3 regions of the Devosia sp. XGJD_8 genome follow, and region 3 is predicted to be linked to each of the others. Evidence: predicted binding sites of a transcription regulator. Region 3 holds the regulator's gene; each other region holds the start of a gene.
What was found. The regulator LexA, encoded in region 3, represses DNA repair genes until DNA is damaged. The targets are predictions, from matches to a motif close to TGTTCNNNNTGTGTTCNG.
Positions count from the first base shown of each region.

Region 1 (10,206 bases), on a different contig from region 3:
CAAATTGAGCTCTAACCCCAACGACATGTTCGGGGTTTACGTGCACTGGCCCTTCTGCGCGGCCAAGTGCCCCTATTGCGACTTCAACAGCCACGTCCATCGCGGCCCCTTCGACGAGATCGACTACGTCGCCGCCTATGAGCGCGAGATCGCCACGGCCGCCCAGCTGGCGCCGGGCCGGGTGGTGCAATCCATCTTTTTCGGTGGCGGCACGCCCAGCCTGATGAACCCGCAATCGACCGGCCGCATCATCGACGCCATCGCCAGGCACTGGACGATGGATCGCAATGCCGAGATCACGCTCGAGGCCAATCCGACCAGCGTCGAGGTCGACCGCTTCAAGGGCTATCGCAGCGCCGGGGTCAACCGCGTCTCGCTCGGCGTGCAGTCACTGCGCGAGGGCCCGCTGGCCGAACTGGGTCGTCGCCACACGGTGGACGAAGCCATTGCCGCGGTGCGCATCGCCCAGTCGGTTTTCGAGCGCTCCAGCTTCGATCTCATCTATGCCCGCCCCAAGCAGACGCTGGAAGACTGGGAAGACGAGCTCAAGGAAGCGCTCTGGATGGCGCGCGGCCATATCAGCCTCTACCAGCTGACCATCGAGCAGGGCACGCGCTATTTCGACCTGCACCAGGCCGGCAAGCTGGCCATGCCCAATGAGGATTTGTCAGCCGATTTCTATGAGCTGACCCAGGAACTGACCGCGGCAGCGGGCCTGCCCGCCTACGAGATTTCCAACCACGCTCGCCCGGGTCAGGAGAGCCGCCATAACATGCTCTATTGGCGCTATGGCGAATATGCCGGCATCGGTCCGGGCGCCCATGGCCGGTTGATGATCAACAACCAGCGCCACGCCACGGCGGCCGAGAAACTGCCCTTCGACTGGCAGAAGCTGGTGACGTCCAAGGGCCACGGCATGGTGGTCGACGACGTGCTGACCTGGGAAGAGCAGGGCGACGAATTCCTCGTCATGGGCCTGCGGCTCAAGGAGGGCATCTCCCCCGCCCGCTTCACCGCCATCTCCGGCCGCCAGATTTCGCCGCGCCAGATCGATACGCTCAAGGGCTACGGCTTTGTCGAAACCCTGCCCAACGGCAATATCCGCGTCACCGACCGCGGCTGGCCGGTACTGGATGCCGTAGTGGCAGATCTGGCGGCCTAGCTTGCTTACCTCTCCCTTTGGGGGAGAGGTCGACCCGAAGGGTCGGGTGAGGGGGCCTGTTCAAAATGCGGCGCGTGGAAAGGCCCCCTCACCCGTCTTGCTGCGCAAGCCGACCTCTCCCCCAAGGGAGAGGTTAGAACTACAGCTTCGCCCCTTCGATCAGTTGTGCCCCGCCCGGCGCGATCCGCTTGATCGCCAGCGCATATTCGCTCTTGCCATTGCCCAGGAACCGGAACACGCCGTCGCGGCCGTTAAACCCGGTCGGGCTGGTCATCAGGGCAGGGTTGTAGGGCGGATTGGCCATGGAAAGCGTGTTCACATTGGCCAGGATCGTCGCGGTATAGGCGATGGTGGCCAGAGCATGCGGCTGGGTGCCGAACTGGCGCTGGTAGTCGGCGCTGATCGCCAGCATGCCGGCGGGGTCCACCGTGGGATAGATCGCGCCGCTGAGCTGGCTGGCCGTGGCGATGGTGGGGTCACCCTCCCAGTCGGCCGAGCCGACAATCTGCAACGCATCGCCACTGACCCCCGCCTGGCCCAGCAGCACGCCAAAGCTTGGCGCGGTGGCGCGGTCGGGCAGGAACAGCGTGTCGATCATCCCCTTCTGGATCAGCGGCAGCGCCTGGTTGACGATCTGCTGTGCCTCTTCGACGTTCGAGAACGTATAGACTGCCTGCGGCGCAAAGCCGGCCGCGACAGCCTGTTGCCGGAAGGCAGTTTCCTGCGCCTGGCCGAATTCGGTGGCGGGGAAGACGCCGGCAATGCCGCGCCGGCCCTGCGCCATCAGCCAGCCCATCGAGCGCTTCATCTCCATGTCCGGCAGGACGCTCAAAAGGTAGACGCCCGGGCTGGCCGCCGTCGGATTGTTGGAAAAGCCGATCAGCGGCAGCCCGGCAGAGTGGGCAACGGCGCCGGCCGCCGTTACCTGGTCGGCGCGCAGCGGCCCCAGGATCAGCCTGGCGCCATCGGTGACCGCCGCGCTGGCCGCCGCTGTCGCGCCGGCGACGCTCGTGCCGGTATCGCGCAGCGTGATGGTGATGTTTTCCGCGATATTGGGATTGGCCTCGATGAAGGCGATGGCCAGGCGGCTGGCATTGGCGAGCGATTGGCCGACCGCGGCAATGCCATTGTCTCCGCTCAGCGGCAAGAGCAGCGCCACCTTGACCGGTCCGCGCCCGAAGCTCTGCGAAGGCCCGGCTGGCATCGTGACCGGGGCTTGGATAGTCTGGGCCGGAGGCGCGCCGAAATCGAGCGTGCGCGAACCCAGCTGGATGGGTGAACAGGCCGATAGCACCAGCAGCGCCACCGCGCCCAAGGCCTGTGCTATGCCATGCCATGACATTGGATGTGCCGTCACGCTTGCCCCGGATTTGCTAGCAGACTGTTAACATTTAGAACCGCATTGCTTAACCAATTCTCAACCGACCGGAACTCTGGCGCATGGCTGACACCAATTCGGGCTATTTCATCGCCGGCTCCACTTTTTCCGCGCCGCCGCTGGCGCCGGGCCTTTATGTGGTGGCGACCCCGATCGGCAATCTGCGCGACATCACCATCCGCGCCCTCGAGACCCTCGCCGCCGCCTCGGTGATCCTCTGCGAGGATACGCGCATGTCGGCCCGCCTGCTCGACCACTACGGCATCAAGGGGCGGCGCATCGCGCTGCATGAGCATAATGAACGGGCCAAGGCCGATGACATCGTGCGGCGCGTGGCCGGTGGCGATGCCATCGCGCTGATCTCGGATGCCGGCACGCCCCTGCTCTCCGATCCCGGCTTTCCGCTGATCCGGGCGCTGGCCGAGGCCGGCCAGCCGGTCTTTCCCATTCCCGGCGCCTCGGCCCTGCTCTCGGCGCTGGTCGTGGCGGGCCTGCCCACCGATGCCTTCGCCTTTCACGGCTTCTTGCCCCCTAAGGCGGGTGCCCGGGCCAATGCGCTCAAGTCCCTGCGCGATTCACGTGAAACTTTGGTCTTCTACGAAAGCCCGCGCCGGCTCGACGATACGCTGGCCGCCATGGCCGAGGCCTGGGGCGAACGGCAGGCTGCCGTGGCGCTGGAGCTGACCAAGCGATTCGAGCGCGTGCATCGCGGCACCCTGCCGGCACTGGCCGCCGAGTTTGCCGATAGCGAGACCAAGGGCGAGGCGGTCATCGTCGTGGCCGGCGCCGCCGAAGCAGCTGCCCCCGATGCGGCCGACTGGCAGGCCGCCCTGCTGGCCGCCATGGCCGACCAGCCGCTGCGCGCCGCGGTCGATGCGGTGACCGAGCAGTTCGGCCTCAAGCGCAAGGAAGTCTATGATGCCGCCCTCGCCCTCAAAGCCCAAGAGTAAGGCGCGCATCGCCGCCTATCTCGGCGGCCATCGCGGCGAGGCGCTGGCGGCCTGGTTCCTGCGCCTCCAGTTCTACCGCATCCTGTCGCGCCGCTACAAAACCCCGGTGGGCGAGATCGACCTCATCGCCGAGCGCTTCGGTACCGTGGTCTTTGTCGAGGTCAAGGCGCGCAGCCGGGCCGCCACCGAGGCCGAGACGCTGGAGGGTATCAACCGCTCCCGCATCCTGCGCGCGGCGCAATATTGGCAGGCGCGCCACCCGGCACGGGCAGCCTCGCCGCTGCGCTTCGACGTCATCTTCCTCACGCCCGGCCGCTGGCCGCGCCACATCAAGGATGCCTTTGGCGGTTAGGGGCGCGCCTAGTCGGAAATGTCCGCCCAGATCAGGTGATGGTCGCTGGCGGCATGGATGTCCCTTTCCAGCTCGGGAAACATCTCCCAGCGGCCCGAGGCGGTCCAGGCGCCCTTGCGGAACAGGCCCGCCGCGGTCACACGCGCAAAGAGCGCCGGCGAGAGCAGCAGGTAGTCGATCTTGTGCGCCTTGCTGCCCGTGCCATAGGTGCCGATGCCGCTGAACTGGCCAGGTGAGAAACGGGGATGCTCGGTCACCTCCTTGAGGTCGGTCTGTGCCAGCAGGCGCTGCAGCGGCGCCGCATCGGGCGTATCGTTGAGATCGCCCAGCACCACGACCTTGTCCTGTCCATCCGCTCGCAGGGCCTCATAGATCTCGGCCGTGCGCTCGGCCTGTGCAGCGCGCTTTTTGACCGAGCTGGGGTCATTGCCGCCATACTTGGATTTGAAGTGGCTGGGCAGGACCCAGATGATCTCCCCACTCGGCGTGATCACCTGATATTCCGGGCAGTCGCGCGAAAACACCCGCTCGCCATTGGGCAGCATGTCGGCAATGTGGCTGCGCATCAGCCCCACCGAAAAGCCATTGGTGACCATCAGCCCCACATCGATGCCGCGCTGGTCATTGCCGTCGATCAGCATGATCTCGTCATAGGGCGCGCCATCCAGCTTCTTGAGCACCTGGTCGGAAAACTGCATCAGTGCCACGCGATCTTCCGCCTCGATCACCGCCAGGATATCGGCGCCGACCTCCTTGATCACCCGCCCGGTATTCATCACCGCCACGGCATTGTTGTGTTCGGTCTTGAGCTCCACCCAGCCGACCCAGTCGCCGCGGCCATTGGCGACGATCTCAAGCGGCCCATTGCGCGGCTTCTTCCAGAAGGCGCCGCGTATCTTGCGGAAATTGACGAAAGGCGGGTTGCTCGATGTCAGCTTGAGCTCCCCGATCAGCACCAGCATGCGCGCCTTGTCGGCAGCGCTGTATTCGTCCTTGTTGATCAGCACATTGAGCTCGGCCACCGCATCGGTAATGGCCGCGCCCTTTGCATGATCCTCCAGATTGAAGGCCTTCGGCCGGTCGAACAGATTCTCCACATTGAATGCCGCGATCTTCATGATGCCCTCCCCCGCAACAGTGGGGCCATCATGCGCCTCGATCGTGACAGGTGCCAATCGGCAGAACTTCGCGCCCGCCCCCTTGCATCGGCTGGCGTCCCGCGTCATGTCATCTACGCTCGACGCTATGCTAAGGGGCTTTCATGTCGCTCAAAGTCGCGGTCCAGATGGACCATGTCGCCACCATCAATCCGCGCGGCGATTCCACCTTCGCCATGATGCTAGAAGCGCAGGCACGCGGCCATGCGCTGCTGCATTACACGCCCGACACCCTGGCGCTGCGTGGCCACACGGTCTCGGCTCTGGCCCAGCCGATCGAGGTGTTCGACAAGCCCAAGGGCGAGCATTTCGCGCTGGGCGAGGCGCGCCGGGTCGATCTCTCGACCCAGGACGTGATCCATATGCGCCAGGATCCGCCCTTCGACATGAACTACATCACCCTGACCCACCTGCTGGAAAAGCTGCATCCCCAGGTGCTCGTGGTGAACCCGCCAGCCGCGGTCCGCAATGCGCCCGAGAAGATCCTCGTTACCGATTTCCCCGAGCTGATGCCGCCCACTCTGGTGACGCGTGACCGCGAGATGATCTACGATTTCCGCAGGGAGCACGGCAATATCATCGTCAAGCCGCTCTACGGCAATGGTGGGGCCGGCGTCTTCTTCATCCAGGAGGGCGACCATAACCTGGCGAGCCTGCTCGAGCTGTTCGAGCAGAACTACCGCGAACCCTTCATGATCCAGAAATACCTGCCCGACGTGCGCAAGGGCGACAAGCGCATCATCATCGTCGATGGCGAGCCGGTGGCCGGGCTCAACCGCATACCCGCCGATGGCGAAGCGCGCAGCAACATGCATGTCGGCGGCCGCCCGGAACTGAGCGAACTTACCACCCGCGAGCGCGAAATCTGCGCCACCATCGCCCCGGCGCTCAAGGAGCGCGGCATGATCTTCGTCGGAATCGACGTCATCGGCGACTATCTCACCGAGATCAACGTCACCTCCCCCACCGGCATCCGCGAGATCAAGCGCTTCGGCGGGCCGGACATCGCCGTCATGATCTGGGACGCCATCGAAAAGCGCCGCGCCTGATGTGGCTGCTGGTTGGGCTGGTCCTGTCCGGCCTCGGCTGGTTCCTGTTCCGCCGCTGGCGCCGGAGCCTGCCGGTCGATCAGCGGCTGACCCTGCCCTATTGGCGCAATACGCTTTTCGTCACCGGCTTCTATCTGCTCTCCATCCTGCTCGGTGCCGGCATTACCCGCGTCATGGTCGGCTTCAACCGCTCCGGCTGGGCGGACCTGCTGATGGTGGCCTTCTTTGCCGTCTGGGTGCTCTATGGCGCGGTCTGGCTTGTCCGCTTCCTGCCCACGACACGGCCCATGCCGGCGTGGCTGACGCGCGGGCGCGGCTGGATCGACGGCCTCGCCCTGATCCTGCTGGCCTGTCTGGCAACCGGCGCGCGCATGCTCTAGTGCCTCGGGGGCTGGGCAAGCTCTTGCGAAACGGCTAGGTCTAGCCGACGCAGCGGGGGAACAGCGTCATGCCCACCACGACATTTCTGGTCGCCTTCGCGACCCTGTTTGCCACCGTGGGCGTGGCCGATATCGCCTTCATCTTCGCCGCCCTCACCAAGCACAACACGGCCAAGCAGCGCTTTGCCTTTGCCACGCGCGGCGTCATCATTGCCGGGTTGATCCTGCTGCTCTTCGGCGTGCTGGGTAACCCGATCCTCGACATCTTCGGCATCACCATTCCGGCTTTGCGCACCGCCGGCGGCCTGCTGCTGTTCCTGATCGCCATCGACATGGTCTTTGCCCGTCATTCCGGCGGCACCGACATCACCGACCAGGAAGAGGTGGAAGCCCGCTCGCGCGACGATATCGCCGTCTTTCCGCTCGCCATGCCGCTGCTGGCCGGGCCCGGCGCCATCAGCGCCGTCATCCTGCTGACCACTGGCACGCGGACCGACCTCGAATTCTGGGCCGTGCTGGCGGCGATCGTGGTGATCCTGTTCCTGGCCTGGCTGACGCTGCTGGTGGCCATTCCCATCCAGCGCCTGCTCGGCGTCACCGGTCTTGCCGTGGTGTCGCGCGTCGTTGGCATTCTGCTGGCAGCCCTGGCCGTGCAGTTTGTCTTCGACGGCATCAGGACCAGCGGCCTGCTCGGCGCCGCGACCTGACAACCCGTTGAATTTTCAGAAAATTGTCGCGTTAAGCAAGTCTTAACGCCGTTGTTGACCGGCTCCGGGCAAGCAGTCCATCAAGGTGGCAGACCTGCCTGGAGGACCGGACAAGTGCGTGTTGCCGCCATTCTGCTGCTCTTCATCATGGCCATGCTGGCCGCCAGTGCCAGCACCACGACCACGGCACGTTCCGAAATCCTGCTGCCGATCGAGGCCCCGGCGGCGTGACATGCAAAAGGCGGCCCGCTTGCGCCGGCCGCCCCTCGTTCAATCCTGCATCAAAGCCTATTTCTTGGCGTTGCCGGCGCTGCCCGAGCCCAGGCCCGTGATCGGCTTGGCGGCGGCAATCTTGTCCTTTTTCGGCTTCTTGGCTTCCTTGTTGCTCTTCATCTGACCTTTGGCCATGGTCCCGTTTCTCCTCGCTGCGGGCCACGTGCCCGGATCAATATCGAGCGGAGGCTAGACCTGTGGCGAATCGCTGGCAAGTCCCCGGATTACTTGGCTGATTGGCAACGGCCGGTCGGGCCCAGCGAGGCGATGGCGCGCGGATCGCAACCGGTCAGCAGGAAGGTGATCCAGTCGTTCTGATTGCCATAGAAGGCATTGCGGTCGACCTCGCCGCGCACGCCGCGCACCACCCCGGTCTGTGTCCACTGCCAGAAGGTCCACGTGCGGTTGCCATAGCGCTCATGCGGCTCGGCGGCGGTGGAGCGCAGCCAGAAGGCATTGGGGAAATACTCGCCCGCCATGATGTCGCGGTGGAAGTTCATGTCGGTATAGATGATGGGCAGCTTGCCGGTATGGCGCTCCATGGCGTCGAGCATGTAGCGGATCTTTTCCAGGGCATCGGCCCGGTTCGGCTTGACCTTGCAACTCGAATGGTTGTTCCACTCCAGATCGAGCACCGGCGGCAAGGCATCGGGGTCGTTCGGCACGTTCTGGGCGAACCACACTGCCTGTTCTGAGGCCAGCGAACACCAGGTCATGAAGTGATAGGCGCCGCGCGGCATGCCGGCATCGCGCGCGCGCACCCAGTTGGTGCGGAAATTGGGGTCGATATAGTCCTTGCCCTCGGTCGCCTTCATGAAGACGAAATGGATGCCCGAGGCAAAGGCCTGGCGGAAATCGACATTTTCCTGGTAGCGCGCCACGTCGATCCCCTGGATCGGCAGCGTGCGGGCGCGGTCGACGCCCGAATGCGGGCGATTGTCGCCCTGGATCGGGCCATAGAGCCCGCCGCCCGAGGAACACGCCACCAGCACTGCGGCCAGAACGGCCGAGATCGTGCCCTTTGCGATCGTGGAAAACGAGGGAAAAGGCCGGCTGGCAAACATCAGGAAACCACTCACGCAGGACTACAAATGAGCCTTTGATTCAACATGGGCGGGTTAATGAGCGATTAGGTTTACCTTTGTGGCAAAGGGCGTGGTTAACAGGTCGTAATTTGTTCGCTTTACGTTCTTGTTTGCCGAAATTGCCTTTGCTAAGCTGCCCACGGGCTTGGGGAATTGGGCATGGTCACCCGCGTCGCCACCGTGGCGTTTCAGGGCATCGAGGCGGTGCCGGTCGATGTGCAGGTGCAGATCGCTCCGGGCATTCCCAAGATCATTCTGGTCGGCCTGCCCGACAAGGCCGTCAACGAATCCGGCGAGCGCGTCCGCGCCGCACTGATCGCCTCCGGCCTCGGCCTGCCGCCCAAGCGCATCGTCGTCAATCTGGCCCCGGCCGACCTGCCCAAGGAAGGCAGCCACTATGACCTTCCCATCGCCCTGGGCATCATGGCCGCCATTGGCGCCATCCCGCAGGATGCGCTCGATGGCTATCTGGCGCTGGGCGAATTGGGGCTGGATGGGCGCCTTGCCCATGTCGGCGGCATATTGCCGGCCGCCATCGCCGCCCAGAGCCGCGACCTGGGGCTGATCTGCGCCGAGCCCTCGGGAGCCGAGGCCGCCTGGGCCGGTGAAGAGCTTGATATCGTCGCCGCCGAGAGCCTCCTGGCCCTCGCCAATCACCTCACCGGTCATCAGCTGGCGGCCAGGCCCGTCCCGCGCCGGCAATTGCCAAATACGGCCCTGCCCGATCTCAGCGAAGTGCGCGGCCAGCTGGTGGCGCGGCGCGCGCTGGAAGTGGCGGCAGCCGGCGGGCACAATATGCTGATGGTGGGGCCGCCCGGCGCCGGCAAATCCATGCTGGCGGCGCGGCTGCCCTCCATCCTGCCGCCGCTTGATCCGCGCGAACTGCTCGATATTTCCATGATCCAGTCGATTGCCGGCGAGCTGGTCAATGGCGCCCTTTCCGATCGCCGGCCCTTCCGCGCGCCGCATCATTCCGCCTCCATGGCCGCGCTGGTCGGCGGCGGCCTGCGGGTGCGGCCAGGCGAGGTGAGCCTGGCCCACAACGGCGTGCTCTTTCTCGACGAATTACCCGAATTTGCCCCCAGCGTGCTCGACAGCCTGCGCCAGCCGCTGGAGTCCGGGGAGACGGTGATTGCGCGGGCCAATGCTCGGGTGAGCTATCCCAGCCGTGTGCAGCTGATCGCGGCCATGAACCCCTGCAAATGCGGGCTGGCCGGCACGCCGGGCCACGCCTGCCGGCGCGGCAAGGCCTGCGCCGATGATTACCAGAGCCGGGTCTCGGGGCCTTTCCTCGATCGCATCGATATCCGTATCGACGTGCCGGCCGTCACCGCCGCCGACATGATCGCGCCTGCCGCGGCAGCCGAAAGCTCGGCCGTGGTGGCCGAGCGGGTAGCCCGCGCCCGCGCCCGGCAACGCCAGCGCTTCGCCGAACACGGCGCGCCCGACGTCTTCACCAATGCGGCCGCTGGACCGACGCTGATCGAGGCGGTGGTCAATCCCGATAAGGACAGCCAGACCCTGCTGCTGCAGGCCGCCGAGCGCTTCAACCTCTCCGCCCGCGCCTATCACCGCGTGCTCAAGGTGGCCCGCACCCTGGCTGATCTGGCCGGGGTTGAGACGGTGGGGCGGCCCCATATTGCCGAGGCGTTGAGCTATCGGCTCAACCTGGGCGTGGCTTAGGACCTGTGCATAAGCCTGTGGATAAGTGTT
Region 1 is NZ_JBKJHF010000003.1:266,781-276,986, forward strand. It holds gene ACLI1C_RS20100 (non-canonical purine NTP pyrophosphatase) at 1-15, shown strand, start outside; gene hemW (radical SAM family heme chaperone HemW) at 5-1,162, shown strand; gene ACLI1C_RS20110 (penicillin-binding protein activator) at 1,302-2,519, opposite strand; gene rsmI (16S rRNA (cytidine(1402)-2'-O)-methyltransferase) at 2,603-3,490, shown strand; gene ACLI1C_RS20120 (YraN family protein) at 3,456-3,842, shown strand; gene ACLI1C_RS20125 (endonuclease/exonuclease/phosphatase family protein) at 3,851-4,960, opposite strand; gene gshB (glutathione synthase) at 5,104-6,048, shown strand; gene ACLI1C_RS20135 (hypothetical protein) at 6,048-6,428, shown strand; gene ACLI1C_RS20140 (MarC family protein) at 6,497-7,135, shown strand; gene ACLI1C_RS20145 (GH25 family lysozyme) at 7,633-8,487, opposite strand; gene ACLI1C_RS20150 (YifB family Mg chelatase-like AAA ATPase) at 8,653-10,176, shown strand.
Region 1: ACLI1C_RS20150 (YifB family Mg chelatase-like AAA ATPase) is a predicted target of LexA. The motif match lies at 8,584-8,601, and genes of this name have one in related genera.

Region 2 (10,206 bases), on a different contig from region 3:
GCGCTTCGTCTCCATCTGTCGAGCCCTTGGCCTGGTCGGCGGGGGCATGGTTGCCATCGATGGGTCACGCTTGCGCGCGGTGAACACGCACGAGAAGAACTACACCAAGGGTAAGCTGGCGCGGCGGAAGGCCCATGTCGAAGAGAGCATCGCGCGCTATCTGGCCGAGCTTGAGGAAGCCGACAGAGCCGAGACCGGCCCAGCTACACCGCGCATCGAGCACCTGACCGAGCGATTGGCATCACTGCGCGGGCGTCTCGGGGAACTCGAGGCGATTGGTCGGCAGCTGCAAGCGGCACCGGACGAGCAGATCTCGCTCACCGATCCGGATGCCCGCGCCATGGCGACCGGAAGCGACCATCGCGGCGTCGTCGGCTATAATGTGCAGGCGGCGGTCGATACCCAGCACCATATCGTCGTCGCCAATGCGGTGACGAACCGGGGCCATGACCGCTCGCATCTGCTGGAGATGGCCAAGGCTGCACAGGCCGAGATCGGCGCTGCCGAGATGATCGCCCTGGCTGATCGCGGATACTATGAGGGCGAGCAGATCCGCTCCTGCGCCGAAGCTGGCATCATCCCGATGGTGCCCAAGCCCAATACGTCACCGGCTCAGGCAAGAGGCTTCTGGGGCAAGGCCATGTTCGTGCATGAGCCTGAGACTGACACCTATCGCTGCCCAGCCGGCGAGCAGCTGCAAAAGCGGTTTGCCAGAGTGGAGGGCGGCAAGCTCATCAGCGTCTACTTCAACCAGAAGGCCTGTGGTGCCTGCCCATCCCGTCCCCTGTGCACGGCCGGCAAGGAGAAGCGCATCCGCCGATGGGAGCACGAAGCGGTGCTCGATGCCATGGAGCGTCGCCTCGAGGCGATGGCGGTCCGCCGCTGTACGGTTGAGCACGTCTTCGGCACCATCAAGGGCTGGATGGGCGCCACCCACTTCCGAACGCGGGGCCTCACGCACGTCGCCACCGAAGCCAGCCTGGCGATCCTGGCCTACAACATCAAGCGCGCCATCGCCGTCGCCGGCGTTGCCTCGACCCTCAAAGCGATAACGGGGTGAACGGAGCTAACGCGCGCAATCGCAAGCCATCCTCAGCGACGAGCCGTGGCGAGTTATCACACGGCCTCCACCCCATTCCAGACTGCACTGGCTATAGGACGCATGGCCTGATTTCAGGCGCCGGCCAAGGCCGCATAAGCGGCTGAAAGTGGCGAAAGCTGACGCTCTTTGCCAACTGAGCGACCACTGCGCCCGAAGGGGCGCGCCAAAGCCGGTTGCTACCTATTTGCTACCTGGCCTCAAGTACGCGCAACCTGACGCTTATGGCGGAAACAAAAAACCCCCGGTTTCCCGGGGGTTTGAAATGGTAGCGAAGCCCAGATTTGAACTGGGGACACACGGATTATGATTCCGCTGCTCTAACCAACTGAGCTACTCCGCCCCAAGGGGCGCGCGGGTTTCCCCGGCGATATGCCCTAACTAGGTTTAGCATGCCGCGCTGTCAAGACATCAGTCAGCCTCTTTCAGCCTCCGCCGCTTCCGCCCGCCATCGCCGCGCGGACCTGCATCAGGTCGGCCTCGAACTTTGCCTGCTCGCGGGCTTTTCCGGCGGCATCGGGAATGCGCAACAGGTAGGACGGGTGGTTGGTGACAAACAGCAGCGTGCCATCATCCAGCGGGATCGGCGCGCCCCGCGCCTTGCCTATGGTCACCGCGCGGCCCAGCAGGCTTTGTGCCGCCGTCGCCCCCAGCGCCACGATCACTTTGGGCTTGATCAGGCCGATCTCATGCTCAAGCCAGAATTTGCAGGCCTGGATCTCCCCGCCATCGGGCCGCTGGTGGATGCGGCGCTTGCCGCGCGGCTCGAACTTGAAATGCTTGACCGCATTGGTGACATAGACCCGGCCACGATCGATGCCCGACTTTGCCAGGGCGGCGTCGAATACCTGCCCGGCCGGCCCGATGAAGGGCTTGCCCGCCAGATCCTCCTGGTCCCCCGGCTGCTCGCCCACGAACATAACCTCGGCCGTCTCTGGCCCCTCCCCGAACACCGCCTGCGTCGCCTGCTCGTAAAGCGGGCAGCGCTGGCAGCCCTCGACCGCCACGCGCAGGTCGGCCAGGCTCGCCATTGCGCGCTCATCTGCGGCGGCCGGCGCCGCGCGCTCCCTGTGCCGTAGATGGCGCGAGGGTGGTTGTGTCGTGGCGCGTTCGATCATCGCCGCCTCCATCTCCCGCGCTCCCCGGATCAATGGCGCAATGAGTTCCGCCTCGGGCAGGTTGCGCCAGTATTTGACCGGCATCTCCGATTTCATCATCGCCACCTTGAGCCGCGCCGGGTTGAAGATCGATCCGAAATAAGTCTTCCAGTCGCCTTCGACGGCATCGTCCTGCGGCACGTCCGATTTCTGCCCGCCCGGCCCGAAGGCCAGGCTCTCCCCGTCCCAATAGGCGCTGCGATAGGGCGTCACGATGGCCCAGATCATGCCGTCGAACCGCCGCGCAAAGAACGGGGCCGTGGCCTCGAGCGTATAGTGCTCGGGCTCGAACCACGCGGCAAACCGCTCGAGCCCGCTATCGTCCACAATGGCCTTGAAGCGCACGAAGGCCTTCATCTTGTGGCTGTCTCGGCGCACGGCGCTGGCCATGCGCGTCAGCCGCAACAGGTCCGGATCCGACGCCGTTTCGATCAGCCCCCGGTCGGCCAGCAATCGCCACAGCAACCGGTAGAGCAGCGCGAACCGCTCGGGATCGGCATGCAGGATGGCCTGCCGTGCCAGCTCGATAAAGGCCGGTGGCACCGCGCCGACCGGTCGATTGCCATGCGCCTGCATTGCATCCTCGAACAGCCCCGCCACCCCGCCGGGTTCGCGCCACGACACGGCCTCCGGCGCCACACCGGCCGCCAGCAAGGCGCGCGCCTTGTCGCGCCACTCGCCAAAGTCATTGAGCGCCTGCAGCTGGACCACCTGCATCAGAACAGGCTCAATTGCTCGGGCGCCGGCGTCAGCCGGGCGCGCAGCCCGGCATGGTCGGTCAGCCCGCCCGGCGTCCAGTCCGCCGCTTCGATGAAGGGCCGCACCTTGTCGATCGCGCCGGCAATGCGCGCCACATCATCCAGCCGCAGGCTGTGATGCCGGCGCGTGGCCAGCATCCGGTCCACGCTCCGCGTCCCAAGCCCGGGCACCCGCAGCAGCATTTCCCGGTCGGCGCGGTTGACGTTCACCGGAAAACGCGCCCGGTTGCGCAGCGCCCAGGCCAGCTTGGGGTCGATGGCCAGGTCCAGCAACCCATCCTGTCCGCCCGAGATGATTTCCGGCACGTCAAAGCCATAAAAGCGGATCAGCCAGTCCGCCTGGTATAGCCGATGCTCCCGCATCAGCGGCGGCGGCTTGAGCGGCAGCCGGGAGCTAGCATCGGGGATGGGTGAAAAGGCCGAATAATACACCCGCCGCAGCTTGTAGCCCGAATAGAGCCCGGCCGCCCGGTTGAGGATGGCCCCGTCATCGGCCGCATCGGCGCCCACGATCATCTGCGTCGATTGCCCCGCCGGGGCAAATTTCTGCGGGTTGGCCCTGGCCTTGCTGTCCGGCCTCGCCTCGTCCAGCTTGCCGCGCACCCGCGCCATGGCGGTGCGGATCTCGCTGGGCTTTTTCTCCGGCGCAAGCGCCTCGAGCCCGATATCGGTCGGCATCTCGATATTGGTCGATAGCCGGTCGGCCCAGCGCCCGGCTTCCGCCAGCAGTTCCGGCGCGGCATTGGGAATGACCTTGAGATGGATATAGCCGCCGAACAGGTGCTCCTCGCGCAGGCTCCGCGCCACCCGCACCAGTTCCTCCATCGTATAGTCCGGTGAGCGGATGATCCCGGAGGACAGGAACAGCCCCTCGATATAGTTGCGCTTGTAGAAGTCGAGCGTCAGCCGCACCACTTCGGCGACGCTGAACCGCGCCCGCGCCACATTGGACGACGAGCGGTTCACGCAATAGATGCAGTCATAGACGCAGAAATTGGTCAGCAGGATCTTGAGCAGGCTGATGCAGCGCCCGTCCGGCGCATAGGAGTGGCAGATCCCGCTTCCCTCGGTCGATCCGATCCCGCCCGTGCCGGCGCTGCTGCGCTTCTCCGTGCCCGAGGAGGCGCATGACGCATCATATTTGGCAGCGTCGGAGAGGATTGCCAGCTTGCGACGCAGCGTGAGCGCGGCCATGTTCGTTCCCTTTATGTTCACTCAAAGGGATACCGCATGGCGAGGGGTCGGCGCATGTCAAAAAGACAGGTGACGCGATTTTGTGATCACTCGTCCTCACCTCTCCCTCCCCGGGGTGAGGTCGGATCGCTCCTGCGAGCCGGGTGAGGGGGCCTTTCGCAGGCATGGGAGATCGTTCAACGATCGACACCAGTGTGTTGGCATTGTCCGGCTGCCCAAACCGCCCGCTGTCCACTACATCTACCCCAACAGCGGCGCGACGCCGCGTCCATCAGGAGACAGAAAATGACGCTCGAACTCGGAGGCATCCATCACCTCACGGCGGTCACCGCCGAGGCCAAGAAGAACCTTGCCTTCTACACCCAGACCCTGGGCATGCGGCTGATCAAGAAGACCGTCAACCAGGACGACACCACCGCCTATCACCTGTTCTATGGTGACGGCGTGGCCTCGCCCGGCGCCGACCTCACCTTCTTCGATTTCGATGCCCCGCGCGAAAGCCGCGGCAATCACACCGTCAGCCGCACCGGCCTGCGCGTCGATAGCGAGGACAGTCTCACCTGGTGGAAGAACTATCTGCAGAGCCACAATGTCGGCACCAGCGCCATCAAGGAGCGCAATGGCCAGCTCTCGCTCGATTTCGAGGATTTCGAGGGCCAGCGTTTCCGCATGGTGATCGATGCCGCCAACAAGGTCGTGCCCTGGGCCAAGTCGCCCGTGCCGGCCGAACGCCAGATCATTGGCCTCGGCCCGATCAGCATGGCCGTGCCGCGGCTCGACCGCACCGAGGCGGTGCTGACCCAGGTGATGAACATGCGCAAGGTCCGCGAATACGCCATGACCAGCCACACGCCCGAAACCCATGTCTTCGAAATGGGTCCCGGCGGCCCCGGCGCGGAACTGCATGTCGTGGTCGACCCCACCCTGCCGCCCGCCCGTCCCGGTGCCGGTGGCGTGCATCACGTCGCCTTCCGCACGCCCGACCAGGATGGCCTGCGCCAATGGATCGAACGGGTCGGCAAAGCCGGCCTGCGCAATAGCGGCGAAGTCGAGCGCTTCTACTTCACCTCGCTCTACTTCCGCGAGCCCAACGGCATCCTGTTCGAGATCGCCACCGACGTCCCCGGCTTTGCCGCCGACGAGCCGATGGAAACCCTTGGCGAAAGCCTGGCCCTGCCCCCCTTCCTCGAAGGCCGCCGCGCCAGCATCGAAGCAGGCCTCAAGCCGCTGGTTTAGGCACCAGGGTGAGTGCGCTCCGTCATCCCATGCTTCAATGCATCCGGACGGCGCGGCGCCACAAAATGAAGCACCCTCGGGCCAGGCCCGGGGGTGTCCCCTGTAATCTCAGCGTGCTTACTCGCACACTTCCCCACTCACACTCGCATCACATGCATCCGTATCCGGCTTCAGCAGGCTCGCCGCCTCCACCAGCTGGATGAACTCCGCCCGATACCCGCTCTCGTCCGCGCCCCGGCCCGAGCGGGCCAGCGCCTCGACATCGCCCCAGCCCATCGCCGAGCCATAATTGCTCCCCTTGAGCTTCTGCCCGAATGCCGCCACCGCCGCGGCAAACCGCATGTCCTCGCTGGCCTCGGCAATGTCGCCATAGACCACATCGGGCGTCACCGGCTGCTCGATCAGCTGGCTGATATCGCTGTCCGGCAGCTTGTAGCGCATGCGCAGGAATGCAATCTCCCCGCCCGCCACCGGCGTCTCGGTCACCTGCCCATAGCGCAGCGGCTCGATCAGCTCTGCCCCCGAGCCCACCGGCGTGATCTCGTAGAGCGCCGTCACCGTGTGCCCCGCGCCGATATCGCCGGCATCCACCGCATCATTGTTGAAATCCTCGCGGTTGAGCGCACGGGTTTCGTAGCCGATCAGCCGGTATTCGCTCACCACGGCCGGGTTGAACTCGACCTGGATCTTGACGTCCTTGGCGATCATGTCGAGCGTGCCGCCCATTTCCTCAACCAGCACTTTCTGTGCCTCGCGGAAGCTGGAAATGTAGCTGGCATTGCCATTGCCGTTCTGCGCCAGCGCCTGCATCGTCGCATCGTCGAGATTGCCGCGCCCGAAGCCGAGCACCGACAGCGTCGTGCCGCTCTCGCGCTTGGCCTTGATGAAGTCCTCCAGCGCGTCGGGATCATCGATCCCCACATTGAAATCGCCATCGGTGGCCAGGATCACGCGATTGGTGCCGCCATCCACCTTGGCCTGCTCGGCGAGCCGATAGGCCAGTTCGATCCCCGCGGCCCCGGCCGTGCTGCCGCCCGCCGCCAGATTGTCCAGCGCGCCGAGAATTTTCGCCTTCTCGGTCGCCACCGTCGGCTCCAGCACCACACCGGCCGAGCCAGCATAGACCGCGATGGAGACCGTGTCATTGGCCGAAAGCTGGTCGACCAGGAGGCTAAAGGCGCGCTTGAGCAGCGGCAGCTTGTCCGCCTCGTCCATCGATCCCGACGTGTCGATCAGGAACACCAGGTTGCTCGGCCTGTCCTCGCCCGCCGGCGGCACATAGCCCTTGATGCCGATCTGCAGCAGCTGCGTCCTGGGGTTCCACGGCGTCGGATAGACCCCGATCGTCGGCTTGAACGGCACCTCGGCGTTGTCGGCCGGCGCATAGCCATAGGGGAAATAGTTGATCAGCTCCTCGATGCGCACAGCATCGGGCTCGGGCACGAAACCGTCTTCCAGCTGCCGCCGCACATAGGCATAGCTGGCCGTATCCACGTCGATCGAAAAGGTCGAGACCGGCTCGTCCGCCACGGCCTTGAGCCGCTGCTCGTCAAAGCTGGTGAACTGGTCCCCGCTCGGCTCGGTCGCCATCGGCCCGGGCATGGCAGCACTTTCCGCCATCTTGCCGGCGGGCGCCATGGTCGCCATTGGCACCGGAGCCACGACGCCGCGCTGCGGCGCGATCTCGCTGGCCATCTCGGCATCGGCCAGGGCGCTGTCCATCTCGACCGGTTGCGGTTCCGGAGCCACTACCGGCGGCGGCGCCGCGACCGCGTCGCTGGCCACGGTCAATTCCTGCCGCTCTTCCGTCGCCGCCTCGACCGGCACCGGCTCGGGTGCAGGCTGCTGGCGCACCGCCACATCGGCCGGCGTCATCGAGGTCGTCGTATAAAGCTGGTGGCCCAGGGGCAGTACCAGCAGCACAATGGCGGCAGTGCCGAGGGGGAGACGCATGTCCATGATCTTTTTCCCTTTCAAGGAAGCGATGATGGACGTGAGACGCTGGCCCCATGGGTTTCCTTGGGGTGGCGCCGCAGTTTTTTTCTGGCTGGCCTCGAATGCGGCCATGCCGGCCGCCAGCGCCCGCTGCCTGGCCTCCGCGCGCGGGTCCGGCGCCGCAGCGCCCTTTAGGCTCTCGAATGGGTCGTGCATGTCGTCGCTCATAGCAGCCCCCTCAGGGTCTTGCGTGCCTCGTGCACATGGAAGGAAACCGTGGCTTCCTTGATGCCCATGATCTCGGCCGCCGCCGCGTGGGAAAGGTCCTCCGCATAAACCAGCAGCACCGCGTCGCGCTGCTTCTCCGGCAGCCGCCGCACCGCCTGCCACAGCTGCCCGCTCGTGGCAGCCTCCTCCTGCTCGGCCGCCTGCTGCTCGGGCGCCACCTCGGCATAGGCATCGGCATGCCGCGCCCGCCGCACCGTGGATCGCTGCAGGTCCCGCACTGCATTGAGCGTGATACGATAGACCCAGCTCGAAAACGCCGAACGTCCGTCGAACTGGGCAATGGCCTGGCCCAGCTTGACGCAGACATCCTGCGCAATGTCCTCCGCATCGGTCCGGTTGCCACACCATTTCCACGCCGTGCGATGGATGAGGTCGTAGTGATCCGCGATCAGCTCGCCGAAGGCCTGGGCATCACCATTCTGCGCGCGCACGACCAGCGCCCGCGTCACCGCGTTCGCCATGTCACCCTGGGATGCGGCATCGCGCTCCATCAACCCATGCACCTGCGCCTTACCTCCGGCACGATTGTAGTGGTAAGACGCCCCTGCCCGGGACTTCCTTGGGTGGTTTTGCAGATTTATTTGAAGGCCGGTCCCATGGACGAACCCAAGCTCAGCCCTTTCGCCCTCAATCGCGGCCGCATCGTGCTGCTGATCCTGGGCGCCTTCCTGGTGCTCATCGCCATTTCCACCTCGATGGGCGGCATCAACGACTACCAGCAATTGCGCGAGGCCAATGCCGCGGCGACGTCAGCAACACAGGAGCAAACGACGGTGGAGCCTACCCTCTCCCCTTGAGGGAGAGGGTAAAGATCAGGCCACCAGCACCTGCGGCACGGCCTCGGCGATGAACCCGCCGCCCCAGACTTCCGAAGTCGGCGTGTCATCGGCATAGAAGACACAGGCCTGGCCGGGTGAAATGCCATATTCGCCGCTGACCAGCGTCACGAACACCGCGCCATCCCGCTCCTGGATCACTGCCGGCTGCGGCCCGCGCGTCGAGCGCACCTTGACCTCGACCGGCGCGCCATTGCCGGCGCTCAGCTCTGCCAAGGGACGCGCGCCCAGCCAGTTCACGTCGCGCAGGCGCACCGTATGGGTCTTGAGCGCCTCGCGCGGCCCCACGATGACCCGCCCGCTCTTGTGCTCGAGCTTGATGACATAGAGCGGCTCGCCCGCTGCCACGCCCAGCCCTTTGCGCTGACCCACCGTGTAGTTGACGATCCCCTCATGCGTGCCCAGCACGCGACCGTCGAGATGCACGATCTCGCCCGTCGCCACCGCCTCGGGATGCATCTTGCGGATGATGTCGGCATATTTGCCCTGCGGCACAAAGCAGATGTCCTGGCTGTCGTGCTTCTCGGCGATTTCGAGCCCCATCTCGCGCGCCAGTTCGCGCACCTCCGCCTTGCCCATGCCGCCCAGCGGGAAGCGCAGGTAGTCGAGCTGGTCCTGCGTCGTGGCGAACAGGAAATAGGTCTGGTCGCGCTCCGCATCGACCGGCCGGAACAGCTGCCGCCGTCCATCCGCGCCGAGCCGCGACTGCACATAATGCCCCGTCGCCAGCACGTCGGCGCCCAGGTCCCGCGCCACCTCCATCAGGTCGACGAACTTGACCGACTGGTTGCAGGCAATGCAGGGCACGGGCGTCTCGCCCTGCTGATAGGCATTGGCGAAAGGCTGCATCACGCTCTTTTTGAAGCGCTCTTCATAGTCCAGCACATAGTGGGGAATGTTGAGCGTCGCCGCCACGCGGCGCGCGTCATGGATATCCTGCCCGGCACAGCACGCCCCCTTGCGATGGGTGGCTTCGCCATGGTCGTAGAGCTGCAGCGTAACGCCGACCACGTCATAGCCCTGCCGGGCCAATAGGCCCGCCACGACCGAGGAATCCACGCCCCCCGACATCGCGACGACGACGCGCGTGTCTTCGGGACGCTTGGCAATATCAAGCGAGTTCAGCATCTTTCTGGTATCCGGTTGGGTTCAAGGGCCAGCGGACGAATTCGAATTCGGGCTAATACGACTTTCCCGCTGCGCCCGCAACATTTGCCCGGCAGCTTTTGCCGCTCTGCCCCACCGGTCGCGCCATCTCTCCGCGCGCTGTCCCGCCAAGCCATTGCAGCACCACGTTTTTCCTAAGCCGCGGCACTTGGCATCCGGCTTGCATCGTCTTCAGCGGATTAGTCTCATTATGTAGGGCCGCTTTCGTGGCATCACACCTGACCGTTACGACCAGCACCGCCGGCGTCACCTCCACCAAACCCTTTGGCGCAGGCGCCGAAGCCGAGGGCGGCTCCGACATTTTTGCAGCCCTGCTGGGCATTTCCGGCCAAGCGACACCAGCGACGGCCCCCGCCGCCTCCGAGGCCGGCATCAACCTGGCCAATGCCATCAACATGTCCCTGAGCTTTGGCGGCGATGGCGCCGAGCAGAGCGAAGACCCCGAAGCTGTCGCCGCCGCCATCGACGCCGTCATTCCCGTCGAGACGCCGGCTGACCCGGCAGCGGACCTGACCGCCATCATCGAGGGCCTTGCC
Region 2 is NZ_JBKJHF010000002.1:609,906-620,111, reverse strand. It holds gene ACLI1C_RS18520 (IS1182 family transposase) at 1-1,060, shown strand, start outside; tRNA gene ACLI1C_RS18515 (tRNA-Met) at 1,366-1,442, opposite strand; gene ACLI1C_RS18510 (UdgX family uracil-DNA binding protein) at 1,525-2,973, opposite strand; gene ACLI1C_RS18505 (putative DNA modification/repair radical SAM protein) at 2,973-4,208, opposite strand; gene ACLI1C_RS18500 (ring-cleaving dioxygenase) at 4,494-5,444, shown strand; gene ACLI1C_RS18495 (vWA domain-containing protein) at 5,562-7,403, opposite strand; gene ACLI1C_RS18490 (RNA polymerase sigma factor) at 7,604-8,116, opposite strand; gene ACLI1C_RS18485 (hypothetical protein) at 8,264-8,464, shown strand; gene mnmA (tRNA 2-thiouridine(34) synthase MnmA) at 8,480-9,631, opposite strand; gene ACLI1C_RS18475 (flagellar hook-length control protein FliK) at 9,877-10,206, shown strand, end outside.
Region 2: ACLI1C_RS18505 (putative DNA modification/repair radical SAM protein) is a predicted target of LexA. The motif match lies at 4,212-4,229, and genes of this name have one in related genera.

Region 3 (10,206 bases):
TGCCACGGCCGAAACCACCGGGCAGACCGGTGTCGAGATGGAAGCCCTGGTCGCCGCCTCGACCGCGGCACTGACGCTCTACGACATGGCCAAGGCCATCGACCGGGCCATGACCATCACCGATATCTGCCTGGTCGAAAAATCCGGCGGAAAGTCCGGAGACTTTTCCCGGTCATGAGCCTGCTCCCCGTGGATGACGCGATTGCCGCGATCCTCCGGCGCGTGCCGGCGCCCATCGCCGAGACCGTGCCGCTGTCCGAGGCTGCCGGGCGCGTGCTGCTTGAACCCGTATTTGCCACCCACGATCAGCCTCCATTCAATTCCAGCGCCATGGACGGCTACGCCATCCGCGCTGCCGATGTCGTCGCTGGCCACGGGCTGACCGTGGTCGGCACGTCACAGGCGGGCGCCGGCTACCTCGGCACGCTTGGGCCGGGCGAGGCTGTCCGCATCTTCACTGGTGCACCGGTACCCGAAGGCGCCGACACGGTCATCATGCAGGAAGAGGCCAAGCGCGACGGAGACTCGGTTTCCTTCACTGTTCCGGCACGACAGGGCCACAGCGTGCGGCCTTTGGGTAACGACTTCGCTACCGGTCAACAGCTCGTCGACGCCGGCATTCGCCTGGCACCAATGCAGCTGGCGGTTGCCGCCGCTGCCAACGCGGCCACGCTCAAGGTCGCCAAACGGCCCCGCATCGCCCTGCTCGCCACGGGCGACGAACTCGTGCTGCCCGGCACGCCACTTGGCCCCGACCAGATTGTGGCATCAAACAGTTTTGGGCTGCGGCCCATGCTGACGCCCTACGCCGAAACGGTCACCGATCACGGCATTGCCCGCGACGATGCGGCTCAGCTTCGCAACGCACTCCAAGACATTTTCGCCACTGGGCCGGATATAGTCATCACCACAGGTGGCGCAAGCGTCGGCGACCACGACATCGTGCAGGACATCCTCCTGGAATTGGGTGTCACGCTGGATTTCTGGAAGATCAACATGCGGCCCGGCAAGCCCCTCATGTTCGGAACACGCGGCAGCACCCTGATCTTCGGCCTCCCCGGCAATCCGGTTTCCGCCATGGTCACCGCCATGGTGTTCATTCGCCCCGCATTGCGCGCGTGGCTTGGCTATCCAGAACCATCCCCCTGGCACCTGCCGCTGGCCGGCCCAACGCCCCCCAATACCGCCCGCCGCCACTTCATGCGCGCGCAATTGCTGCACACGCTCACTGGACCTGAGCTGCTGCCGATCTCCCAGACGGACAGCGGCCACACCTCTTCGCTGGCGCGGGCCGATATGCTCATCGTCCAACCAGAGTTCGATCCCGGCCAATTGCCCGGCACCATTGTCGAAGCCATCCCGCTGGATGCTTTCTGACTGTCGCGATCGCAACGACGACTGATCTTTTGCAAAGCATATTGCGGAACATAACTGGAACACCTATAGTCGTTCTGCCTATGTTCTGATTCACTCCCCGAGGGGCCCATGCTGACGCGCAAACAACACGAGCTGCTTATGTTCATCCATGAGCGGATGAAGGAAAGCGGCATTCCGCCATCCTTCGACGAGATGAAGGATGCGCTCGACCTGGCGTCCAAATCGGGCATCCACCGGCTGATCACCGCCCTTGAGGAGCGCGGTTTCATCCGTCGCCTGCCCAACCGGGCCCGGGCCCTCGAAGTGGTCAAGCTCCCGGATTCGATGAACCCGTCACTCGGCGGCCGCAAGGCCCGCTTTGAGCCATCGGTCATCGAAGGCAGTCTGGGCAAGGTCAGCTCCCCGCCCTCGCGCATGTCGGCGGCCGAAGACTATGCCCGACCGATTTCCATCCCGGTCATGGGCCGTATTGCGGCCGGCACGCCCATTGAGGCCATCCAGACCCACTCGCACACCATCATGGTTCCGCCGGAAATGCTGGGCGCCGGTGAGCACTTCGCGCTTGAAGTCCGCGGTGACTCGATGATCGATGCTGGCATTTTCGACGGGGATACTGTGCTCATCAAGAAGCAGGATCAGGCCTCGACGGGCGAAATCATCGTCGCCTTGGTGGACGATGAGGAAGCAACGCTCAAGCGCCTGCGCCGCAAGGGCAATACCGTGGCGCTGGAGGCGGCCAACCCCGCTTACGAAACCCGCATCTTCCCGCCTGACCGCGTCAAGGTGCAGGGCCGCCTTGTCGGTCTTCTCCGCAAGTATTAGGGCGCTATAGCCCTCAGCAGCGTGACGCGAGGCGTGGGCCAGCACAGGCGCGTCACCCTGCCACCCCCTCATTTTGGCAGATCGTACCGGGGCATCGAACCGCCTCTGGCGGCCGATGAGGCCGGCCGTGGTACTTACGCGCGAAGCCACTCCCTTGGTTTTCTTGGGATTTTTCTAGCGACTTAAGCGGAATTTAACGGCCGACAGTGCCGGGACCTTGCAGATGGCGCTGTTCCGTGCCACATAGGTAGCATACGTTTTCAGCCTAAGTCGGCTGCCTAATGCCGGTTCGCCGGACCGTGGCTTCCTTCTCTACCATGCGAACGTTATGTCCCTTTGGCATGTTGCCATTGGATAACCGCTCGTTCGCTGATGCTACGAGCAAAAGGAAACTATCATGTCCGTAATCACCGGCACCGTAAAGTTCTTCAACACCACTAAGGGCTTCGGCTTCATTTCGCCTGAAAATGGCGGCAAGGACGCCTTCGTCCATATTTCTGCTGTTCAGCGTTCGGGCCTGCAGGGCCTCTACGAGAACGACAAGGTCACCTATGAGCTCGAGACCGGCCGTGACGGCAAGGAATCGGCGACCAACCTGACCCTGCTCTAGTCTGCGCTAGATCATAGCGAGCGCGCTTCGGCGCCGCTCGGCGAGGCCACCGCGATTTGTCGCGGTGGCCTTTTCTTTGTCTGGTCGCCAGCAGCAAACAAAATGGGGGACCGCATGCATGCGGTCCCCCTTGTCTTACAAAATCCGCGATCAGTGGTTGTCGCGCGGGATGCCGTTGTTCTGCGCGATGCGCTGGTACTTTTCGGCTGGCTTGAGAATGGCACCATCGCCGAGCTGGCCAACCAGACCGCGCTGGATTTCCTGCCAGGGCGTCTGGTGCTTGGGGAACTTGTAGCCGCCGGAAGCCTCGAGATCGGCTCGGCGCTTGGCGATCTCGGCGTCCGAGATCAGGATATTGGCCTGCCCCTGGTTGAGATCGATCCGCACCCGGTCGCCTGTCTGCAGGATGGCGAGATTGCCACCCGCCGCCGCCTCTGGCGAAGCATTGAGGATCGAGGGCGAGCCCGAAGTACCCGACTGGCGGCCATCGCCGATACAGGCCAGCGCATGCACGCCCTTCTTGATCAGATAGCTGGGCGGCCGCATGTTGACCACTTCCGCCGCGCCTGGATAACCGATCGGCCCGGCGCCGCGCATAAACAGCAGCGTATTCTCGTCGATATCGAGCGCGGGATCGTCGATGCGGTGGTGGTAATCCTCCGGTCCATCGAACACCACCGCCTTGCCCTCGAACATGCCCGGATGCTCGGGGTTGTTGAGGTAGCGATCGCGGAACTCCGACGAGATCACGCTGGTCTTCATGATGGCATTGTCAAAGAGGTTGCCACGCAGCACGAGGAAGCCCGCCTCGGTCTTGAGCGGATTGTCGAAGCGGCGGATGACCTTGTCGTCCTGGATCGTCGTGTTGCGGCAATTCTCGCCAATGGTCTTGCCATTGACGGTCGGCGCGTTCTCGCGGATCAGGCCCTGGGTCATCAACTCGTTGACCACCGCCGGCACGCCACCAGCGTGATAATAGTCCTCGCCCAGATATTCGCCCGCCGGCTGTAGGTTCACCAGCAGCGGCACCTTGTGGCCATAGGTCTGGAAATCCTGCAGTTCGAGTTCCACGCCGATATGCTTGGCAATGGCCTGGATGTGGATCGGCGCATTGGTCGATCCGCCGATGGCCGAATTGACCACGATGGTGTTGATGAAATTGTCCTTGGTCAGGATATCGGACGGCTTGAGGTCCTCATGCACCATGTCCACGATGCGCTTGCCCGTGCGATAGGCCATTTCCTGGCGGTCACGGTAGGGTGCGGGAATGGCAGCCGAACCCGGCAGCTGCATGCCCAGCGACTCCGCCAGCGAGTTCATCGTCGTGGCCGTACCCATGGTGTTGCAATAGCCGGTTGAGGGCGCGGACGATGCCACCAGTTCAATGAACTGGGCATAGTCGATCTCGCCGGCCGCCATCATCTGGCGGGCCTTCCAGACGATGGTGCCCGACCCGGTGCGCTCGCCCTTGTGCCAGCCATTGAGCATGGGACCGACCGATAGCGCGATAGCCGGAATATTGACGGTCGCCGCCCCCATGAGCATTGCCGGGGTGGTTTTGTCGCAACCGATGGTCAGCACCACGCCATCCAGCGGATAGCCGTAGAGCACTTCCACGAGTCCGAGATAGGCCAGGTTACGATCCAGACCCGCCGTCGGGCGCTTGCCAGTTTCCTGGATCGGATGCACCGGAAACTCGATGGCAATGCCGCCGGCTTCGCGAATGCCTTCGCGAACGCGCTCGGCGAGCACGATGTGATGGCGGTTGCAGGGGCTGAGATCGGACCCGGTCTGCGCAATGCCGATGATCGGCTTGTCAGACTGCAGCTCTTCGCGCGACACGCCAAAATTCATGTAGCGCTCGAGATAGAGTGCCGTCATGTCCGGGTTGTCCGGATTGTCGAACCAGGCGCGCGAGCGCAACTTCTTGGGCGCCGAGCCGCCGTTTCCTGCCGTCATCTCATCTTCCTCTTGGATCCGCTCGCGTGTGGACGCGTCAGCGTTTGGAGTGGTTCTAGCATGGCTTTTGCCAGAGTGAACGCGATTCCGCACAAAAAATCATACAAATGAGATTGACGACAAAACGCCGTTGAAATTTTTTCCCATCGCTCTGAAAATCTTACCAAACGAGGGGACCGGCTGCACCGCTTGGAGGTGATGTTCTGCGCCGTGGGAAGCCGAGAATCGGACTGGCTGAAACAACTCTCAGCCATTAGGGTCGCGCCGCGACGGGGCTGCCGCGGTGAGGTAAATTCGTGACTGAGATCATTGACTGGGTTGCTGTGGACTGGGGGACCTCCAACCTCCGCGCCTGGGGGATCGCCGCCGACGGCTCGGTAGCGTTCGAGAAGACCTCGCCCAAAGGGATGGGCAAGCTCACCCGCGAGGAGTTCCCCGCCGCCCTGTCCGAGCTGCTCGAAGGTATCCCCCCTGCCCGCAACAGCCAGCTTGACGTGCTCATCTGCGGCATGGCCGGCGCCCGCCAGGGCTGGATGGAGGCGCCGTACCTCGAAGCCCCCGCCGATCTGCGCGGCCTGAGCGAAGGAGCCGTGCGGCCCGCCATGCCCAACAGCTATCTCGCGCCTGCAATTCTGCCTGGCGTCTGCCAGAAGGCCGGCGCTGACAATGTCATGCGCGGCGAAGAAACCCAGCTGCTCGGCCTCGCGGCATTGTCGCCGGGCTTTGCCGGCATGGTCTGCATGCCCGGCACCCACTCCAAGTGGGCCCGGCTTTCCGGCACACGTATCGAGCGCTTCTCGACCGCCATGACGGGCGAGCTGTTCGAGGTGCTGCGTACCCATTCCGTGCTGCGCCATTCCTTGGCGGGCGATCTCGACGGTCCGGGTCGCGCCGAAGGTTTCGACCTTGGCGCCGCCGCTGGCCTCGAGCACCCCGAACAACTGCTCGGCACGCTGTTCCAGGTCCGCGCCAGTTCACTGCTCTCGGGCCGTCAGCCCGATTGGTGCGCCGGCTATCTCTCTGGTCTGCTGATCGGCACCGAAATTGGCAGCAACCGTCATCTGATCGGCTCACAGGCCGTGCCACTGATCGGCTCGCCGGCCCTCTGCACGCTCTATACGAGGGTGCTGGACATGGCCGGCGCCCGGGGCGAACCCTGGGACGCCACCGAAATCGTACTGGCCGGCCTCAAGGCCGCGCGCAGCTTCGCCGCATAACTGGAGTTCATATCGATGAACCATCGCCACCTCATCGCCATCCTCCGCGGCATCACGCCGTCCGAGACCGTTCATGTCTGCCAGGCTCTGATTGCCGCCGGTATCACCATGATCGAAGTGCCGCTCAATTCGCCAGACGCGCTGACCAGCATTGCGCTCGCCTCCAACGCACTGGGCGATGACGCAGCGATCGGCGCCGGCACGGTGCTCACCAAGAAGCAGGTCTGGGCTGTGGCCGATGCCGGCGGTACCTTTATCGTCTCACCCGACACCAACAAGGCGGTCATCGAGGAGACGGTGCGCATTCAGCTCCTGTCCTATCCCGGCGTGTTCACCCCTACCGATGCCTTCCGGGCCATCAAGGCCGGCGCGACCGGCCTCAAATTCTTCCCCGCCGAGGTGCTGGGTCCCAAGGGCATCAAGGCCATGAAGGCCGTTCTGCCGCCCGAACTGCCCGTCTATGCCGTGGGCGGCGCCAACCCCGACAATTTCGGCGAATATTTTGCCGCCGGCTGCACCGGATTTGGCCTGGGCACCTACCTCTACAAGCCCGGCATGGACGTCACACAGGTCGCCGAGCGCGCGGCCACGGCCGTTGCTGCCTATGACGCGGGGAAAGCCCAATGACCGATACGGCCCGCCTTCTGCTCGACAGCCAATGTTCTCTGGGCGAAGGCCCGATCTGGCATGCCGGACGACAGCAGCTGTTCTTCTTCGATATCAACGAACAGACCCTGTTCGCGGTGACCGCCGCTGGCGAAATTGTCGACAGCTGGCTGTTCAACGAGACCGTTGCAGCAGCCGCGATTGTTGACGACCATATGCTGGTCCTTGCCACCGATACCGGCCTCAAGCAGTTCGATCTCTCGACCGGCGGCATGAACCGCATCAACGAGATCGAGGCGGACAATGCCGCGACACGTACCAATGACAGCCGCGTTCATCCCTCTGGCGCCTTCTGGATCGGCACCATGGATCGCGGTTCTGCCGAGGCGCCAATTGGCTCGGTCTATCACTACCGCGCCGGCACCCTGACCACGCTCAAGTCTGGCATCGCCATCCCCAACGCCACCTGCTTTTCTCCCGATGGCCGGATCGCCTATTGGACCGATACGCCGACCAAGAAGATCATGCAGGTCGCGACCGACCCGGCCACCGGCCTGCCGGTTGGGGAATGGACACTGTTCGCCGATGTGAGCGAAGGGCGCGGCTATCCCGATGGTGCCGTGGTCGACAGCCAGGGCTACCTCTGGAACGCCAAATGGGGCGGCTCCTGTGTCGTGCGCCACGCGCCGGATGGCTCCATCGACCGCATCGTCGAAGTCCCGGTGAGCCAGGTCACCTGCCCCGCCTTTGGCGGACCCGACCTCAAGACCATGTTCATCACCACCGCCAACAAGAATTTGAGCGCCGAGCAGTTGGCCGCCGAAAAGGTAGCTGGCGGCCTCTTCGCCATAGACCTTGACGTGCCCGGCCTGCCCGAAGCGACCATCACACTCTGAGACCCTTGCCATGACCACCCCTGCCCTCGGCGTCTGCTACTATCCCGAACACTGGCCCGAGGACTGGTGGGACCGAGACGCGGCCCGCATGGCCGAGGTCGGCATCAAATGGGTGCGCATCGGCGAGTTCGCCTGGTCCAGGTTGGAGCCGACGCCCGGCAACCTAACCTTCGACTGGATCATCCGGGCCATGGACGTGCTCGGACGACATGGGCTCAAGGTGGTTTTCGGCACCCCCACCGCCACCCCGCCGCGTTGGATGATCGACAAGCTTCCCGACATGCTCGCCGTCGACGCGCAGGGGCGTCGCAAGGGCTTCGGTTCTCGCCGTCACTATGATTTCAGCCATCTCGGCTATCGCGAAGAAGCCGGCCGCATAACCCGCCTGCTCGCCGATGCAGTGGGCAACCACCCCGCGCTCGGCGCCTGGCAGACCGACAACGAGTATGGCTGCCACGGCACCACCTATTCCTATTCGCCCGCTGCAAAGCAGGGCTTTCAGCATTGGCTGGCCGAAAAATATGGCACGGTCGATGCGCTGAACCAGGCCTGGGGCAACGTCTTCTGGTCCATGGAATACAATCGCTTCGACCAGATCGAGCTGCCCAACCTGTTGGTCTGCGAGGCGGCGCCGGCCCATGACCTCGACTTCCGCCGCTATGCCTCCGATCAGGTCGCGGCCTTCAACAAGGTGCAGTTCGACATCCTCAAGGGTGTGCGGCCCGACCTGCCGGTGATCCACAATTTCATGAGCCGTTACACGGAGTTTGACCACTATGACGTGGCCGAAACGCTCGATATTGCCAGCTGGGACAGCTACCCCCTTGGCCATCTTGCGGTCAGTGCCGAGCCCGACGAGATCAAGCGCCTCTATATGCGCCAGGGCGACCCGGACAACGCGGCCTTCCATCACGATCTCTACCGCGCCGTGGGTCACGGCCGCTGGTGGATCATGGAGCAGCAGCCCGGCCCCGTGAACTGGGCACAGTTCAACCCCGATCCCCTGCCCGGCATGGCCCGCCTCTGGGCCTGGGAGGCCTTTGCCCACGGTGCCGAAGTGGTGACCTATTTCCGTTGGCGCCAGGCGCCTTTCGCGCAGGAACAGATGCATGCCGGCCTGTTGCGCCCCGATAGCGAGCCCGCACCGGCCTATCACGAAGCCATTCAGGTTGCCGAGGAGCTCAAGGCCGTCGGCCTTGACGGCACGGCAAACAAGGGCCGCGTTGCCATCATCTTCGACTATCAGAGCGAATGGGCTTGGGAGATCCAGCCTCAGGCCAAGGGCTTCAGCCATGGTGCGCATGTCAGGGCACTCTACGCCGCCTTCCGCAAGCACGGCGTCGATATCGACATCCTGCCGCCCAGCACCAGCAGCTTTGCCGGGTATGACATCGTCGCCATTCCCGCGCTTTTCGCCTGGAATGATGACCTGCGCACCGCCATTGCCGACTTCGAGGGCCACTTGCTGATCGGCCCTCGCTCTGGCTCCAAGACGCAGGACTTTGCTATTCCGCCAACCCTGGCGCCAGATCTGCCGAGTAATCTGCTCGACGTGAAAGTCGCCCGCATCGATAGCCTCGATCCCGCGCTTGAAATCGAGGTCAAGGGCAGCGGCGCCATCCATCACTGGCGCGAGCGCCTTGAAACCAAGGCCAACGTCATCATCGAGGATGTCGATGGCTGGCCGGTTCTGGTCTCGCAGGGCAAACTGTTCTACCTCGGCGCCAGCGGCACCAAGGCACTGGTGCAGCGCGTTGTTGATTACCTGATCGCCGAGGCCGATCTCCCCACCCTGGCCCTGCCGGCCGGCGTGCGCTGCCGCACCCGCGACGGCTTCCGCATTTATGTGAACTATGCCGCGGGTCCGGCCATCCTGAACCCGGCCGGGGACGAAGCCGGATATGTACTGGGTTCCGCTGACATGCCAGCGGCAGGCGTTACGGTGGCGCGACTCGCCAGGGGCGCGTGAGATTGGGGATGGCGGTGCGGATCTCGAACCGCGCCGCCGCCTCGTCCCAGCGCAACCAATGCACGCCACCCGCCGCCAGCGTGTCGGCATCAATTACCTGACCACCCACGCAATTGGTCGGCACGCGCATCCGCGCAATGATCAGGTCATGTTGGCCGCAATCTTCCGCGAAGGCAGCGGCATTGCGGATCACCGCCACCGAGAACTGCGGCGTCTCGTCGATGCAGCCCAGGCTATCGCAGCGTGTCCCGGTGACACTGGCCGCAATCGTCTCCTGGTAGTGCTCGCCCCACACTTCGACCGCAAAGCTACCGGGCCGGCCACTGATCAGCCCCATGCCCGCCTCGGTCCGCAGCACGACTGCCTGGGTGGTGTCGGCAACCAACACGTCCGGCCGCGTGTCCAGGCCAAACAGCAGGACCAATGGCAACGCAACGGCCGGTCCAGCAAACCGCCACCAACTGTTGATGAAGGCAAACCAGGCCAAGGCCAGCAGGCCAATGATCAACGCCACACTGGTAAGCAGCGGGTTACCGGTCCAGCCCTCGCTCCAGCCGGCGACCAGTTCCGCACCATCCACCATGCGATCGATACCCCAGCCCATGATGGCAACAAACGGCCCCTCGATGCCGAACGGCATGGCCAGCACCGAAAGCACTGCGAAGGGCATGATGATCAGGCTCACCACCGGCAGCACCAGCACATTGCCCAGCACACTGAGCGGCGCCGTCTGCTGGAAGTGATAGGCCG
Region 3 is NZ_JBKJHF010000001.1:2,323,524-2,333,729, forward strand. It holds gene moaC (cyclic pyranopterin monophosphate synthase MoaC) at 1-178, shown strand, start outside; gene glp (gephyrin-like molybdotransferase Glp) at 175-1,377, shown strand; gene lexA (transcriptional repressor LexA) at 1,486-2,199, shown strand; gene ACLI1C_RS10960 (cold-shock protein) at 2,597-2,809, shown strand; gene ACLI1C_RS10965 (IlvD/Edd family dehydratase) at 2,960-4,768, opposite strand; gene ACLI1C_RS10970 (2-dehydro-3-deoxygalactonokinase) at 5,065-5,985, shown strand; gene ACLI1C_RS10975 (2-dehydro-3-deoxy-6-phosphogalactonate aldolase) at 6,001-6,612, shown strand; gene ACLI1C_RS10980 (SMP-30/gluconolactonase/LRE family protein) at 6,609-7,487, shown strand; gene ACLI1C_RS10985 (beta-galactosidase) at 7,498-9,456, shown strand; gene ACLI1C_RS10990 (ComEC/Rec2 family competence protein) at 9,425-10,206, opposite strand, start outside.